Regions from separate parts of the Streptomyces sp. NPDC053427 genome, predicted to be linked through region 2. Evidence: riboswitches for the same ligand, from Rfam matches in the RefSeq annotation. Region 2 holds a riboswitch; each other region holds the start of a gene.
What was found. Region 2 has a riboswitch for cyclic di-AMP ahead of ACIGWZ_RS25080 (transglycosylase family protein). Riboswitches for the same ligand answer to the same signal wherever they lie in the genome.

Region 1 (5,605 bases), on a different contig from region 2:
CCGACGACCCGGGCGCACTTGACGTACGAGCGTTCGGGCCGCAGGCCCATCTCGTTCATCTGGTACAAGATGCGGCGGTGCACGGGCTTGAGGCCGTCGCGGGCGTCCGGCAGGGCGCGGGAGTAGATGACCGAATACGCGTACTCGAGGAAGGAACCCTGCATCTCGTCGACGACGTCGATGTCGAGGATCCTCTCCTCGAAGTCGTCCGGCGGCGGGGTCTTCGTGCTGCGGCGGGCCATCGCGGCTGCGGCTCCTTCTGCTGCGTCTACTGCCGATGTGGGATCAACATGCTCGGGTCGGTCAACACTGCCGGGCCGACCGGAATTGCCGGTCGCCCGGATGTCGGGCCGGTCGGCCGGCGGATCGATCAGTCGGCGGATCAACCCGTGAGTCTGCCTGAGTCTGACGCGGACCATTGTGGACCGCCCCACTGACAACGCCGACCGCGACTCCCCTTTCGGCGGCTCGGGGCCGCCTCACAGGCCCTCCGTACGGGTCCGCTCGTCCGGGAACTTCGCCAGATGTCGGCGCGGTTGCATACAGTGACAGGACTTCCTCGCAAGCGGATCGAAGGGACGTACATGCCCATGGGTCACACGGCCACAGAACAAGCCGGCTCCGGCGGCCTGACAGCGACCGAGCACCGGCTGGCCAACGGCCTGCGCGTGGTGCTCTCCGAAGACCACCTGACCCCGGTTGCAGCGGTGTGCCTGTGGTACGACGTCGGCTCCCGCCACGAGGTCAAGGGCCGTACGGGCCTGGCTCACCTCTTCGAGCACCTCATGTTCCAGGGTTCCGCGCAGGTGCAGGGCAATGGCCACTTCGAGCTCGTCCAGGGCGCCGGCGGATCGCTGAACGGCACCACGAGCTTCGAGCGCACCAACTACTTCGAGACCATGCCCGCCCATGAGCTGGAGCTCGCGCTCTGGCTGGAGGCGGACCGGATGGGCTCGCTGCTGACCGCGCTCGACGACGAGTCCCTGGAGAACCAGCGCGACGTCGTCAAGAACGAGCGCCGCCAGCGTTACGACAACGTCCCCTACGGCACGGCCTTCGAGAAGCTGACGGCCATGGCGTACCCGGAGGGCCACCCGTACCACCACACCCCCATCGGGTCGATGGCCGATCTGGACGCGGCCTCTCTGGAGGACGCGCGGGCGTTCTTCCGCACGTACTACGCGCCCAACAACGCCGTCCTGTCGATCGTCGGGGACATCGACCCCGAGCAGACGCTGGCCTGGGTGGAGAAGTACTTCGGTTCCATCCCCGCGCACAACGGCAAGCAGCCGCCGCGCGACGGTTCGCTGCCCGAGGTCATCGGCGGCGAGCTGCGCGAGGTCGTCGAGGAGGAAGTGCCTTCCCGTGCCCTCATGGCGGCCTACCGGCTGCCGCACGACGGCACCCGTGAGGCGGACGCCGCGGACCTCGCGCTGACCGTCCTGGGCGGCGGCGAGTCCTCCCGGCTCTACAACCGCCTGGTGCGCCGCGACCGCACCGCCGTGGCCGCCGGTTTCGGCCTGCTGCGGCTGGCCGGGGCGCCCTCGCTGGGCTGGCTGGACGTGAAGACGTCCGCCGGCGTGGAGGTACCCGCCATCGAGAGCGCCGTCGACGAGGAGCTGGCCCGCTTCGCCGCCGAGGGGCCGACCCCGGAGGAGATGGAGCGCGCGCAGGCCCAGTTGGAGCGCGAATGGCTGGACCGCCTGGCCACGGTCAGCGGCCGCGCCGACGAACTGTGCCGCTTCGCCGTGCTGTTCGGTGACCCGCAGCTTGCGCTGAGTGCCGTCCAGCGCGTCCTGGACATCACTCCCGAGGAGGTGCAGGCGGTCGCCGAGGCCCGGCTGCGCCCCGACAACCGCGCGGTGCTCGTGTACGAGCCCACCGAGCCGACCGCCCCGGCCGACCCGGCCGCCGACACCGAGAAGGAGGAGGAGGACCGGTGAGCGACTCCACCACCCGCGCAGATTCCGCCGCGACCGCCATGGACTTCCACCCCCAGCCCAAGGGCGGCGCGCCCAAGCCCTGGGCCTTCCCGGCCCCCGAGCGCTCCCAACTCGCCAACGGGCTCACCCTCCTGACCAGCCACCGTCCCGGCCAGCAGGTCGTCGCCGTCGAGATCAACCTCGTCGCCCCTCTGGAGGCCGAGCCGGAGGGCCTGGACGGCGTCGCCACGATCATGGCGCGCGCCCTGTCCGAGGGCACCGACAAGCACGACGCCGAGGAGTTCGCCGCCGAGCTGGAGCGCTGCGGCGCCACCCTGGATGCGCACGCCGACCACCCCGGCCTGCGGGTCTCCCTCGAGGTGCCGGTGTCGCGGCTGCCCCGCGCGCTCGGTCTGCTCGCCGACGCGCTGCGCGCCCCCGCCTTCCCTGACAGCGAGATCGAGCGGCTGGTACGCAACCGCCTCGACGAGATCCCGCACGAGCTCGCCAACCCGGCGCGACGGGCCGCGATGGCGCTGTCCAAGGAGCTGTTCCCGGCCACTTCCCGGATGTCGCGGCCCCGCCAGGGCACCGAGGAGACCGTCGAGCGCATCGATGCCGCGGCGGTCCGCGCCTTCTACGACGCCCACGTACGGCCCGCCACGGGCACCGCCGTCATCGTCGGCGACCTCACCGGCGTCGACCTCCAGGCGGCGCTCGCCGACACCCTGAGCGCTTGGAGCGGCTCCACCGCCGAGCCGCTGAAGCCCTCGGCGATCACCGCCGACGACACCGGCCGCGTGGTCATCGTCGACCGCCCCGGAGCCGTCCAGACGCAGCTGCTGATCGGCCGCATCGGCGCCGACCGGCACGATCGGGTCTGGCCCGCGCAGGTGCTCGGCACGTACTGCCTGGGCGGCACGCTCACCTCCCGGCTGGACCGGGTGCTGCGCGAGGAGAAGGGCTACACCTACGGGGTGCGCGCCTTCGGCCAGGTACTGCGCTCGTCGGCGGACGGCAGCGGCGCCGCCATGCTCGCCATCAGCGGGTCGGTGGACACCGCCTCCACGGGGCCGGCCCTCGAGGACCTCTGGCAGGTGCTGCGCACCCTTGCGGCAGAGGGGCTGACGGACGCCGAGCGGGATGTTGCCGTGCAGAACCTCGTCGGCGTCGCGCCGCTGAAGTACGAGACCGCAGCGGCCGTCGCCGGCACGCTCGCCGACCAGGTGGAGCAGCACCTCCCGGACGACTTCCAGGCGCAGCTGTACGCCCGGCTCGCCGAGACCGGGACGGTCGAGGCGACCGCGGCCGCCGTCAGCGCCTTCCCCGTGGACCGCCTGGTGACGGTCCTGGTGGGTGACGCCGCGCAGATCACGGAGCCCGTCAGGGAACTGGGCATCGGCACGGTGACGGTCGTCGGCGGCTGACCCCCGCCGGCTGACTGCCGGTCAGGTACCGGCTGGGGAATCCGGCCGGCCGTGAAGCGACAGAGCGGCTCCCGTGGTGCACGTCCACCACGGGAGCCGCCGTATGTCCGGATTGTTGCGGCTGGTTGCCCGGTGTCCTTGTGGCGTACGGCACAAAGCGCCGGTTCTGTTTGCCGATTGAAAGATGTCCCGATTAGCGTCGGTCCGACTGTTCGTCACAGGTCCGCCACAACAGTGGCACCGGACAGTCATCGCCGAGTCCCCGTACGGCGCGAGCCAGGGGAGCCGGGGACCCACACGTCCCCTGGGGTGAATCGGGTCCCTCTCCGGAGGAGCCCGTAGGAGACCTTCCTGCTCCGAACCCGTCAGCTAACCCGGTAGGCGAGAAGGAAGGAAAGGACAAGCCACCAGATGGCGTTCACCCGTGCCACCGGGAAGCATCGTCGTGCCAGCCGCACGGCTCGTACGACCCGCAAGTTCGCCGGCATCGCCACCCTCGCGGCCTCCGGCGTCGTCGCCTCCGTCGCCTCGCCGGCGCTGGCCGCCACCGGCGAGACGCACGCCGAGGACACCGGCCTGCGGCAGGCCGTCGTGATGGGCGACGAGCTCGCCAGCCGCGTCGAGGCCCAGGCCGACGCGCAGCAGACGGCCGCCGAGGCCGCCGCGGTGCAGGCGAGGGCCGCGGCCGTGGCGAAGAAGGCGGCCGACGAGGCCCAGCGGCTCGCCGAGGCCGCCAAGAAGAAGGCAGAGGCGAAGGCCAAGGAGGAGCGGGAGGCCAAGGAGCGCGCGGCCCGCGACGCGGAGCGCAAGCGGCTCAACGCCTTCGTCGCCCCGATAGCCGGCTCCTACGTCTCCACCGGCTACAAGGCCTCCAGCGGCCTGTGGTCCTCCGGCAGCCACACCGGCATCGACTTCCACGCCGCCACCGGCACCTCCGTCCACACCGTCGGCTCGGGCACCGTCGTCGAGGCCGGCTGGGGCGGCTCGTACGGCAACAACATCGTGATCAAGATGCACGACGGCACGTACACCCAGTACGGCCACCTGTCGTCCATCGGGGTGTCGGTCGGTCAGACCGTCACTCCCGGCCAGCAGATAGGCCTCTCGGGTGCCACCGGCAACGTCACCGGTCCGCACCTCCACTTCGAGGCCCGCACCGGCCCCGACTACGGTTCGGACATCGACCCGATCGCGTACCTGCGCGCGCACGGCGTCGGCGTCTGACGCCCCACGCGTCCTGGTGGAGCCCCGGCCGACGGCCGGGGCTTCCGCGTATCCGGTGCGCGGCAGGCGCCGGCCGTCCCGCCCCGTGGCCAAAAAATATCCCTGAATTCCCGGAGCCCGTCGGAAATCTCGTCCCGGTCGAATAGAGTCACGGAAAACCCGCCGATCGGCGGAGTTTCCCGGGGATTACGGCGGAGGCACGGACGATGCGAGGCCATCTTTCCGCGCATGCGGTGTGCACGGCGATTCGCGACGACATTGTCTCCGGTGCGCTTGCGCCGGGGAGCCGGCTGATCGAGGAAATTCTCGCGGCCCGCTACGGCGTCTCCAGAGTCCCGGTCCGCGAGGCGCTGCGTACCCTGCAGTCCGAGGGCTTCGTCACCACCCGCCACCATGCGGGCGCCTGCGTCGCCGAGCCCACCGAGCAGGAAGCGGCCGATCTCCTGGACATCCGCGCCCTGTTGGAGCCGCTGGGCGCCGCCCGTGCCGCCGTCCGCCGCAGCCCCGCCCACCTGAAGGTGCTACGCGGTCTCGTACGGCTCGGCCGCGAGCGGGCCCGGCACGGTCACCCCGCGGACGTGCGCCAACTGGACGGCTGGTTCCACGAGACGCTCGCCCAGGCGGCCGGCAGCGCCAGCCTGACGGCGCTGCTCACCCAGCTGCGGCGCAAGATCGAGTGGATGTACACGGTGGAACTTCCCGCGCGGGCCGTCGACTCGTGGGACGAGCACGGTGCGGTGCTGGACGCGGTGGCCAAAGGGGATGCGGAGCGGGCCCGCGCCCTGATGGCGGCTCATGTCGAACGCTCCCTCCCGGTGTACCGGTTGCGCCGCCCCGCCGCACCCGCGGTGAGGGACGCGAAACGACCCGTCAACACGGCGCGTGCCCGCAATTAACATCCGGGCCGTATACAAAGGGGTAGGGAATTCCCGCCGGGGCGGGTGAGGGTGCCTGCCGTTCGCGATGCCGGTATTTCCGCCGTGCATTCCTGCCCCGATGTGCATTCCTGTCCGACGTACATTCTTGCCTGTC
Region 2 (5,605 bases):
GCGAGCGCGATGTCCTGGCCGGGGGCGTAACCGGCTTCCTTGATGGCCTCGAGGATGAGGTCGAGGGCCTCGCGGTTGGAGCCGAGGTTCGGGGCGAAGCCGCCCTCGTCGCCCAGGCCGGTGGCCAGACCCTTGGCCTTCAGGACCTTCTTGAGGGTGTGGTAGACCTCGGCGCCCCAGCGCAGCGCCTCGGAGAAGGACTCCGCGCCGATCGGGGCGATCATGAACTCCTGGATGTCCACGTTGGAGTCGGCGTGCGAGCCGCCGTTCAGGATGTTCATCATCGGGACGGGCAGGACGTGCGCGTTCGGGCCACCGAGGTAGCGGAACAGCGGGAGGTCGCTGGCCTCGGAGGCGGCGTGCGCGACGGCGAGGGAGACGCCCAGGATGGCGTTGGCGCCGAGGGAGCCCTTGTTGTCGGTGGCGTCCAGGTCGAACATCGCCTGGTCGATCAGCCGCTGCTCGGTCGCGTCGTAGCCGACGAGCTCCGGGCCGATCTGCTCGATGACGGCCAGGACGGCCTTTTCGACGCCCTTGCCGAGGTAGCGGTTCGGGTCACCGTCGCGGAGCTCGATGGCCTCGAAGGCGCCGGTCGAGGCGCCGGACGGCACGGCGGCACGGCCGGTGCTGCCGTCGTCGAGGCCGACCTCGACCTCGACCGTGGGATTACCTCGCGAGTCGAGAATTTCGCGGGCTACGACGACGTCGATGGACGGCACGTTGTCTCCTTCAGGGGTGTCTGGAGTTCTGCAGCACGAGCCTAACGGCCCCGGGCAGATCCGCTTGCCGTCGGCCCGCTCCGTGGGACGAAAAGGTGCCCAGATGCCCAGTTCACGGGATGTTTGGGTGCATTGTTCGCCGAACGGGGAAAACGCGGGAAGCCGCTGGTGGGCGGGGTGGTACCGGAAGGGGGTGCGGATCGGGGTGCGGCGGGGCGTAAGGAGTGACGCCCGCCCGGCGCATGGAGAAGCCCCGCCGCGGCGCGCTGGGGGGGGAAGCGCGCCGGGCGGGGCCGGCTCGGGGGAAGCGGGCCCGTCGCCGGGTCCGCGGGGTCCCGGTGGGGGACGGCTCAGATGCTGAGCTGCTGGCCCGGGAAGATCAGGTTCGGGTTGCCGCCGATGACGGACTTGTTGTTCGCGTAGACCGACTTCCAGGTGGTGCCGTGCGCCTTGGCGATCTTGGCGAGGGTGTCACCGGACTTGACGGTGTAGTTGCCGTGGCCGTGCGGCTTCTGCGGGGCCGGCTTGGCCTTCTCCTGCTTCGGGGCCTGCTCCTGCTTCGGGGCCGGCTGGGTCTGCTTCGGCGCGGGCTGGGCCTTCTTGACCTCGGCCTTGGTGGAGGTGTCGAGGTCGGGGGACGGACCACCGGCGGTCAGGTTGCCGGCACCGGCGCAGGACCAGGCGCCCGGGCCCTGGATGGCGAGGAGCTTCTCGGCGGCGGCGATCTGCTGGGCCTTGGTGGCCAGGTCGGCGCGGGCCGCGTACTGGGTGCCACCGGCGGCGGCCCAGCTGGAGTTCGAGAACTGGAGGCCGCCGTAGTAGCCGTTGCCGGTGTTGATCGACCAGTTGCCGCCGGACTCGCACTGGGCGACCTTGTCCCAGGTGGCGACGGACGCGGCGGAGGCGGAGGTGGCGCCCATCATCGGGACGGCGACGGCGGCACCGGCGACACCGGCGAGGGTGGCGATGCGGACGGCCTTGGACGGACGACGGTGCTTGCCCTTGTTCAGCATGTGCGTTCGTTTCCTCACCGACGCCTGCGAGGTGAGCTGTCGGGTTCGGGCCATGTGAGTTGCCCGGCCGTGTGTGCTGCACACACGGCTTCACCCCAAGCCGGTTGACCCGCTTTCACGGGTGGGGCCGGCACTTACCTTGGGTCCCCCGCTCCTGCCTTCGGCGCTTGCGCGTCGACTGCCTGCGATCACCGGCAGGATTCGGCGTGTGATCGAAGGGCCCGCTTTGCGAGCGGTCCTGACCGTAATCAGTAATCCTCTTGGTGTTCAAACCCCACTATCTGAACCAAGTTGACCGTTTTTGATCATCGGAGGCGCATATTTCCGCAGGTGGGCCCGGGTGCGGAATCCGGCCGACGAGCCGGACACCGCACCCCGGAACGAGACGCTTGTCTCACTTTCGCCAAAAGGGACGAACTGGCGGTAACTACCCTTTCGCGTGCCCGAGATCGAGCAGCTGACCTGGGCGGATCAGGTCCGCGTCGACCCCGACGACCTTCTCGTTGCGCTCGTAGAGCGCGGGCCAGCCGCCCGGCAGATCGTGGGCCTGGGCGATGGCTGACAGGGTGTCACCGCGGCGGACGGTGTAGTCGCTGGCGGGGGCGGACGGGTCCGCACCGGAGTCCGCGCCGGGCTCCGCGCCGGGGTCCGTGCGGTGGTCGTCGCCGCCGCGGGAGGCGTGGCGGCCGGCGGGCCGGTCGGCGTCGCCCGCACCCTTGCCGCCCTTGCCGCCCTCGCCGTCGCCCTTGCCACCCGGGCTCTCGTCGGCGCCGCCGCGATGCTTGCCCTTGGCGGGGGTCTCCGGTGCGGCGGGGCCGCCGTCGCCGTCCTGACGGCCGTCCTCGTCGCCCGCACGGGAGGGGTCGGACGGGTCGGAGGGGCCGGACGGGTCACCGGGGTCCGTCGCGTCCGGGGCCGACGGGGACGGCGTCGCGTCGTCGGCGTCGCCGCCGGAGGGTTCGTCGGAGGGGCCGTCGGAGGGTTCGTCGGACGGGCCGGACGGATCGTCCGGGTCAGCGGTGTCCGACGGCTTGGGCCGCGGGGTGCTCGTGCTGCCCGGGTTGACCTCCGGCGCCCGGCCGTCCTTGGTCAGCCCCGCGTTCACCGCGCAGCTCGGCCAGGCGTCCGGGCCGCGGTCGTCGAGGATGGATTCGGCGACGGCTATCTGCTGGGCGCGGCTGGCGAGGTCCGGGCGCGAGGCGTACGCGGTCCCGCCGTACTGCTCCCACATCTCCTGGGTCAGCTGGAGGCCGCCGTAGAAGCCGTTGCCGGAGGCGGCGCTCCACATCCCGCCGCTCTCGCACTGCGCGACCTTGTCCCAGGTCGCGGTGTCGGCGGCGTGCGCACCGCTCGCGCCGAGCAGCGGCAGTGCGAGGCCGGCGCCGGTCACTCCCGCCGCGACAAAGAGGGCCGGTGCCTGACGGGGGCGACGATGTCGGCCGTTCCCGGAGCGCATGCAGTTGCCTTTCGAGCGGCGGATGACGTGCTGGAGTTGTCTCCGAGCCGGCGCGGTACGGCGGACCCGTACGGCGAACGCGTACGCCCCGTCGAACCCCTGGCCGATTCGGTGGATCGAAAGGTAGCCGGGGTCACGGGTAGTCACAAGTCGGTGTAGCCGAGATCACGCGCAGGTCACGCAACTGACCCTCCGTCACCACACGGGTATCTGCTGGTCAGGCCCGCTCCGCGGAAGCCTCCGGCGTGAACTCCACCGGCAGCGACCGCAGTCCGCGCATGATGAGCCCGCCGCGCCAGCGCAAATCGCCCGGTTCCGCGGCAAGTCGGATGTCCGGAAGGCGCGTCAGCAGCGTCGCGAGGGCCGCCTGCCCCTCCAGCCGGGCGAGCGGTGCGCCCAGGCAGTAGTGGATGCCGTGTCCGTAACCGAGATGCTGGTTGTCACGCCGGGTGAGGTCGAGGACGTCCGGCTCGGCGAAGCGCGTGGGGTCGCGGTCGGCGGCGGCCAGCACCACCAGGACCGGGTCCCCCTCGGCGATCCGCTGCCCGCCCAGCGTCAGCTCCTCGGTCGCGAACCGCCAGGTGGCCAGCTCCACGGGACCGTCGTACCGCAGCAGTTCCTCGATGCCGGTGGCGAGCAGGTCCGGGTCGCCCGCCGCGATCGACTTCTGGAGCAGCTCGCGCTGGGCGGGGTGGCGGAGCAGCTGGTAGGTGCCGTTGCCGATGAGGTTCACGGTGGTCTCGAAGCCGGCGAAGAGCAGGATGAACGCCATCGCGGCGACCTCGTTCTCGGTGAGGTGCTCGCCGTGGTCCGAGGCCCGGATCAGCCCGGAGATCAGGTCCTCGTCGGCCTCCGGCCGCTCCCCCAGGGACTCGCGCTTGCGATGGATCAGCTCGGCGAGATAGCCGCGCATCTTCTTCACGGAACGGGCGACTCCGCCGCGCGGCCCCCCGCCGTGCCGGATCATCATGCCCGCCCAGTCGCGGAAGTCGTCCTGGTCCTCGGGCGGTACGCCGAGCAGATCGCAGATCGCGTAGATGGGGAGGGGGAAGGCGAATTCATGGATCAGATCCGCCTCCCCCCGCTCCGCGAAGCCGTCGATGAGGCGGTCGGTCAGCTCCTGTACGCGCGGGGCGAAGGCCGCGACCCGGCGCGGGGTGAACGCCTTGGACACGAGGCGGCGCAGGCGCGTGTGGTCGGGCGGGTCGATATTGAGCAGATGCGTCATGAGGTTGGCGCTGCGCTCACCGGGGATGCCGACCTTGCCCTTGCCGTGTGCCGACTCGCTGTGATGGACCGGGTTCTTGGAGAGCCGGGCGTCGGCGAGCGCCTGGCGCGCGTCCCCGTAGCGGGTCACCAACCAGGCCTCGACGCCGCTGGGGAGCGCGGTCCGGTGCACCGGCGCATGCTCCCGCAGCCAGGCGTACGCGGGGTACGGGTCGGCGGCGAACTCCCAGGTGAACAGCTCGGGCCGGCCGACGGGGCAGCCGTCGGGGGCGTCGGGGCGGTCGGCGGGGGCGTCGGCGTCCGGGGTGGTCGCGGCGTCGGGGCGGGCTGCGTCTGGCGTGTCGTGCACATCCCGACCGTAACGCCTGCCCCCTGCGGCGCTGTCCTCCCGTAGGCCCCGGTTCACTGCGGGGACACGCCCAGCTGCTCCAGGAACGCCGCGGCCGCCGGCGAGGGCCCCAGTCCGCTCCACACCACGCGCTCGGTACGCTCCGGCGCCGGCCGTACGCGCACAATGGCCAGCCCCGGCAGCTCGGAGGCGATGGCCTCGGGAACCATGCCGACGCCCAGCCCCGCCCGTACCAGCTTCGCCAGGAACTCGACGGTGGTCACCTCGAACGCCACCTCCGACGTCAGCCCCGCCGCCCGGAACGCGTCGTCGCGCTGCCGGCGGGCCGCCGACCCCGCCGTGAAGTCGACGAACGGCTCCCGCGACAGCCGCGACAGCGTGGTCCACTCCCGCCCGGCCACCGGGTGCCCCGGCGCGACCACCGCGACCAGTTCGCCCCGGGCCAGCTCCTTCTCCCGCACCCCGACGGTGCGCGCGCTGGGCACCAGCCCCACGAAGGCGACGTCCAGGGCCCCCTCCCGCACCTTCTCGATGAGCGGATCGCTCATCTCCATCTGGAGGCTGACCCGCACCTGGGGGTAGCGGGCCCGGAAGGCGCCCAGCTCCTGGGCGAGATCGACGGCCGCCACGGTCGAGATCGCGCCCACCGCCAGCCGCCCGCGCACCTCCCCGACCGCCGCCTCCACCTCCGCTCGGGCCCGCTCGGCCGCCTGCAGCGCCTGCCGGGCGACGGGCACGAACGCCTCACCCGCGGCGGTCAGCCGGACGCTCCGGCTGGTCCGGTCGAAGAGTCGCGCGCCGAGCTCCTTCTCCAGCCGGGCGATCTGATGGCTGAGCGCGG
Region 3 (5,605 bases), on a different contig from region 2:
GAGCGGGGGGTTATTCCCGGGCGGGGGCTATTCCCGGGCGGCCGCTCCCCCTTCCAAGGGAGCCGGCCCCACCCAGGGACGCCGGCCCCTCCCCCCGGTACGTCAGACGTTCACCCCGTGGTCCCGCAGCCACGGCATCGGGTCGATCGGGTCGCCGGCTCCCGGGCGGACCTCCAGGTGGAGGTGCGGGCCGGTGACGTTGCCGGTGGCGCCGACGCGGGCGATGACATCGCCGGTGTTGACCTTGCCGGAGGTCTTCACCATGGAGGACAGGTGGCAGAACCAGAGCTCGGTGCCGTCGTCGAGGGTGAGGACGAGGCGGTAGCCGTACGAACCGGCCCAGCCCGCCTGGGTGATGGTGCCGGAGTGAACTGCCTTGACGGGAGTGCCGGTCGGTGCGGCGAAGTCCTGTCCGGTGTGGTCCGCGGCCCAGCGGTCGCCGGCCTGGCCGAAGCTGGCGGTGAGGGTGAAGGAGGTCACCGGGGTGATGAAGCTCTTGGCCAGTTCGGCGAGGCGTTCGGCCTCCGCCTTTCTGCGGGCCGCCTCCGCCGCCTCGCGCTTGGCCTTGAGCTCCGCCGCCTGCTTGGCGGCCGCGGCCTTCTCGGCCGCCTCGTGGTGCGCGGCGGCGGCCTTCGCGGCCTGATCGACGGCGGCCGATTCGGCGGCGTCGCGGGCCTCCTGCTCGGCGGCGCCCTGCTGCGCGTCGGCCTGCTGGAGGATGCGGTGGCGCAGCGCCTCGCCGGCGCCGGTGCCCTGGGCCGCCTCGTGCCGGGTCAGGCCCGCCTGGGTGAGAGGGCCGGCGGCGGGCGCGGAGTCGGCGTCCGCGGCGGAGTGCGACGGCCCGGAGTCGGATATGAGGCCGCCGATGCCGGGGAGGGACTCGGCGTCCGGCAGATTCTCGGCGATGTCGTGGGCCATGCCGCCGATGTCGGGCATCGAGATCGGGACCGGCGGGCGGCCCTCGGCCGTGGCCATGCCGCCCGCGCCGACCGCCGCGATGACGCCGACGCCCAGGACCGTACCGCTGCGCGCGAGTCCGCTGCCGCGCTGCTTGGCCACCCGGTGCTTGCCGCGGACGGAGCGGACGGACTCCTCGGTGGGGTTCCACTCCTCCCACGGTCCCTCGCCGTCACGCGCGCCGTCGCGTTCGCGGTCGCCGCCCTGGTAGACGACACCGGAGCCGTCGAAACGGCCTTCGTCGTCGAACGGATCCCGGTGATCGAGGTCGCCGGCGGACGGAGCCTCGGGGGCAGGCCTGTTGGACGCCACGGGGGCGCACTCCTTTCCTTCCTTCACGCCTACCGGGTTAGCTGACGGGTTCGGAGCAGGAAGGTCTCCTACGGGCGCCTCTGGTGGGAGGCGTCCGATTCACCCCAAGGTGGTGGTTCCCCGGTTCCCTCGGTGCAGTTCATGCATGCCGTGCGGATGGTGCAGACGGTGCACAGGTGCGAATCGCGCGGAGCCAGCGGTCATGTGGGGCGGTGCCGGTCGGCGCTGTTCAGTGCCCACTGGCGCCCGTCGTGCACATGCGCTCGGTCCGTACGGGTGGTCCTGCGTGCCGTGATGACGTGCGTGACGTGCATGGCGTGCGCTTGCGGGATTCGGCGTCGGCGCGCGGTGCCGCCTCTTGCGACGGCTGGGACGACCGCGCTCCGTTATCGGACAGTAATAGAGACCACGGTCGTTTTCCAAGCCTTCCGGGGAATCCGTATGCGCTCCGGATGAGCTTTGGCGTGGACTTTTTCGCCCACGGCGGGAACAAAGCGGGCGACTTGACCGGGATTCAGTAAACGATCTTCCGGTGATTGTGCGTCAGTTGTTATGCGGAGGGGTGCCCGCCCATTACGGAGCGTGAGAGCAGTAACGTCGGATCATGGTCGTCAACGTGGTCAACGTCGTGAACAGCGCGCAGACAGTGGCGGATCGGTACCGGGAGTTCTCCTGGAACCAGGCGCGGGGACGGTCCGACGCCCACGCGGAGTTGACCGCCCGGATCAGCCACGACGCGGAGTTCTGCGACCTGTTGTCGGGATCGCTGCCGGCCGGGAACGCCCAGCGGCCCACCCTCCTCCTGGCCGCCGTCCGCTACCTCGACGGGCCGCACGCCGAGCTGGGACCGCGCGACGAGACGGCGTACGGACGCTGGCGCGAGTGGACCGTCCGGCACTGGGACGAGGTCCGTGCCGTCATCATGGGGCGCGCCGAGCGGACCAGTGACCCGGCGCACTGCGCCACGCTGCTGCCGCTCCTCGCCCGCCTGCCGCAGCCGCTGGCGCTGCTGGAGGTCGGGGCGGGGGCGGGACTGTGCCTGCAGCCCGATCGGTACCGGTACCGCTACGAGGGGGACGGCGCGGGCCACGGGACGGAATGCGGGGCGCCCGGGAGCCCGGTGACGTTCGTGTGCCGGACGAGCGGCGCCGGTCACGGCTCCGTCCCCGCCGCGCCGCAGGCCCCCACCCGCCTCCCCGACATCGCCTGGCGCGCCGGCATCGACCCCGACCCGCTCGACCCGGTCGCCGACCGCGACGACCTCCGCTGGCTCCAGTCCCTGCTCTGGCCCGGGGACGGGTACGGGGGCCACAGCGCCCACGGCTTCCACGGCCGGAACCGCGCCGACCGGCTCGCGGCCGCCGTGGAAGCCGTACGCCCCGCGCCCCGCCCCCGGATCGTGCGCGGCGATCCCCTCGACGCGCTGCCCGCGCTGGCCGCCGAGGCCCCGCCCGAGGCGACGCTGGTCATCTTCCACACGGCCGCCCTGGCCTCCCTCCCGCTCGCCCGCCGCGAGGAGTTCGCCGCTCTCGTACGGTCGCTGCTCGCCGAGCGGGACGGCCCCGGCCACTGGGTCTCCCACGAGCACCACACCGTCCTGCCCTGGATCACCGCCCCGGCCCACCGGGCCCTGCGCCCCGAGGACGCCCGGCTGCTGACCCTCGCGCTGGACGAGCGCCCGGTCGCCCTCACCGGCCCGGACGGCGAGAGCCTGCACTGGCTCCCCGAGGTCGCGCCGGCCGGATGAACTACTCCCCCAGCGGCCGCTGCACCGCCAGCAGCGCCATGTCGTCCGCCTGCGCCCCGCCCGTATGCCGGGCGACGTCCGCGGCCAGGGTGTCCAGGAGGGCGTCCGGCCCGGGGAAGTGGCGGCCGCGCAGCCGGTCGGGCGCGTCGTAGAAGCAGCCGGTCCGGTCCCTGGCCTCGGTCACACCGTCCGTGAACAGCAGCAGCAGCGAACCGGCCGGGAAGAACGTCTCGTCCACCCGGTCCGGCCACCCGGCGACGTCGCTCATCCCCAGCGGCAGCGCGGGCGAGGCGGGGGGCAGTTCGCACAGCCCGCCGTCGGGGGAGAGCAGCAGCGGGGCCGGATGGCCGCGGTTGAGGAGGCGCAGGACGGAGCGGGTGCCGGACGGGATCTCCACCAGAACGGCCGTGGTGAACCCCTCGAACTGGTCCAGCCCCGCGCGCCGCCCGCCCTCCCGTTGCAGCGCCCGCTCCAGCCGGCCCGCCACCGCCTCCAAGGTGGCCTCCTGTTCGGCCGCCTCCCGGAAGGCTCCGATGACGATCACCGCGGCCTCCACCGCCTCCAGCCCCTTGCCCCGGACATCGCCGACGATCAGCCGTACGCCGTGCGGGGTCTCCTGCACCGCATAGAGATCGCCGCCGATGCGCGCGTCGGCCTGCGCGGCCACATAGCGCGCGGCGACCGCGAACCCGCCGATCCGGTCGGGCGGGGTGGGCAGCAGGGCCCGCTGGGCGGCCTCGGCGACATCGCGTACGGAGGCGAGGCGGGCGTCGCTGCGCCGGACGACCCGGTTGATGGCGAGCGCCAGGAAGGCGACGACCAGGACGGTCAGGGCCTCGGTGACGGACTGGGTGTTGTCCTGGGTGCTGTGGTACATGGCGATGAGGAACTCGCCCACGAGCGCCACCGCGACCGTGACGGCCGTACCGGCCAGGGAGTAGAGGGGCGCCGCGACCAGGGGAGCGGCGGAGAAGAACGGGGCGGCGGTGTACTGGGGCGGCGTGCCCACGTCGAAGGCCACGCCGCCGGCTATCAGGACGGCGGGCAGCCAGCGGGCCAGGCGGCGACCGCGCGACGACGTCCGGGCGCGGCGCTCCTCCCTCTCGCCCGCGCGGTTCCCGCCGCCTCGAAGCATCCGCACCGGCCTCTTCCCACTGCCCAGGCTCTCGCCACCGCCAAGGCCTCCGACGTCCCAAGGGTTTCGGGTACCGGCCCGGTCGGCGAATCGTCATGGGCCGTACGGGTCACGGGCACGGGCGGCGCCCCGGAGGCTATCCGCGAAGACGGATTCCCTTGACGGCGTTGTCGAAGACCGGCCGGTACGCGTGCCACTGTTCGTTCGGCGCGGAGAGGTAGACGACGTACTGCGTGCCGTCGGTGCCGGAGAACGCCAACTCCACCGCCCGGTACTCCCGCAGCGTGCCGTCGAACGTGAACTCCCAGTACCCCGCGGGCCGTCCCCGGAACGTCGTGGGAGCCATCCGCACCCGCTCGTAGTTCCGGTTGTCCCGACGCGTCTGGGCCTCTTCCGTGTCACGCCAGTGCCGGACGGGATCGGACCCGGCGAACTCGACGACGTTGACCCTCAGGCCCACCCGCCGGGTCGGGTCCAGATAGGCGATTTCACCGCCGGGCATGTCCTTGGGCTGCCAGCCGTCCGGTACGGGTACGGAGAAACCCTGGCCGGCCTTCACAAGGTGGTATCCGGCGGGAAGCGGTGGCGGCGGAGTAGGGCTGCCACTCGGCGCGTGACCGGTGGATCCCGCCGCGGCCGGGCGGGGGCTCTTCGGAGCGGCGCCGCCCTCGGGCCACAGCAGTACGCCGCCCGTCACGGTGGCGGCGACCACCACCACTGCGGCGGACCACAGCGCCGTACGGCGGCCGCGCGCGCCGCCGCCTGCCGGGGCCCGGGGGATCTCCACCCGCTCCGGTCGCGTGGGCGTCTCGACGGGAGCGGTCCGCGTTCCGGCCACCTGGCCGAGGAGGCGTTCGGCCTCGTGCGCGTCCATCCGCCGGTCGGGGTCCTTCACCAGCAGACCGTCGATCACCGGCGCCAGGTCCCCGGCCCTGCGCGGCGGTTCGTATGTGTCGGCGGCGATGGCGTACGCCGTCTCGATCGGTGTGTCGCGCTGGAACGGGTGGCGCCCTTCGACCGCCTGGTACAGCGTCGCTCCGAGGGACCACAGGTCGCAGGCGGGGCCGGGCTCGGCGATCCCGCTGCGGAGGCGTTCCGGCGCGAGGTACTGGATCGACCCGACCAGCTCGCCGGTCCTGGTCAGTGACGGCGTGCCGGACTCCACGGCGATCCCGAAGTCGGTGAGGACGATGCGCCCGTCGTCCCCGAGCAGCACGTTGGCGGGCTTGACGTCCCGGTGCAGCACTCCGGCGTCGTGCGCGGCGCGCAGCGCGGCGGCCATGCTGCGGCCGATCCGGGCCGCTTCGTCGGGCGGCAGCGCGCCCTTCCGCTTCACGAGGTCGCTCAGCGTGACCGAGGGTATGTACTCCATGACGATGCAGGGCAGGCCCTCGTCGTCGACGACGTCATGCACCACGATCACATGGGGATGGGTGATCCGGGCGGCGCTGCGC

Region 1: another riboswitch for cyclic di-AMP. It lies ahead of ACIGWZ_RS36555 (M23 family metallopeptidase); the one in region 2 lies ahead of ACIGWZ_RS25080 (transglycosylase family protein).
Region 3: another riboswitch for cyclic di-AMP. It lies ahead of ACIGWZ_RS38045 (M23 family metallopeptidase); the one in region 2 lies ahead of ACIGWZ_RS25080 (transglycosylase family protein).

What each region holds. Positions count from the first base shown of each region.
Region 1 is NZ_JBITYA010000017.1:82,264-87,868, forward strand. It holds gene ACIGWZ_RS36540 (DNA topoisomerase (ATP-hydrolyzing) subunit A) at 1-242, opposite strand, end outside; gene ACIGWZ_RS36545 (M16 family metallopeptidase) at 591-1,943, shown strand; gene ACIGWZ_RS36550 (M16 family metallopeptidase) at 1,982-3,349, shown strand; cyclic di-AMP (ydaO/yuaA leader) riboswitch at 3,592-3,748, shown strand; gene ACIGWZ_RS36555 (M23 family metallopeptidase) at 3,761-4,573, shown strand; gene ACIGWZ_RS36560 (GntR family transcriptional regulator) at 4,780-5,469, shown strand.
Region 2 is NZ_JBITYA010000009.1:114,016-119,620, forward strand. It holds gene eno (phosphopyruvate hydratase) at 1-719, opposite strand, end outside; gene ACIGWZ_RS25080 (transglycosylase family protein) at 1,070-1,732, opposite strand; cyclic di-AMP (ydaO/yuaA leader) riboswitch at 1,739-1,949, opposite strand; gene ACIGWZ_RS25085 (transglycosylase family protein) at 2,160-3,335, opposite strand; gene ACIGWZ_RS25090 (cytochrome P450) at 3,406-4,764, opposite strand; gene ACIGWZ_RS25095 (LysR family transcriptional regulator) at 4,818-5,605, opposite strand, start outside.
Region 3 is NZ_JBITYA010000019.1:108,432-114,036, reverse strand. It holds gene ACIGWZ_RS38045 (M23 family metallopeptidase) at 103-1,269, opposite strand; cyclic di-AMP (ydaO/yuaA leader) riboswitch at 1,281-1,414, opposite strand; gene ACIGWZ_RS38040 (DUF2332 family protein) at 1,874-3,016, shown strand; gene ACIGWZ_RS38035 (PP2C family protein-serine/threonine phosphatase) at 3,018-4,151, opposite strand; gene ACIGWZ_RS38030 (serine/threonine-protein kinase) at 4,288-5,605, opposite strand, start outside.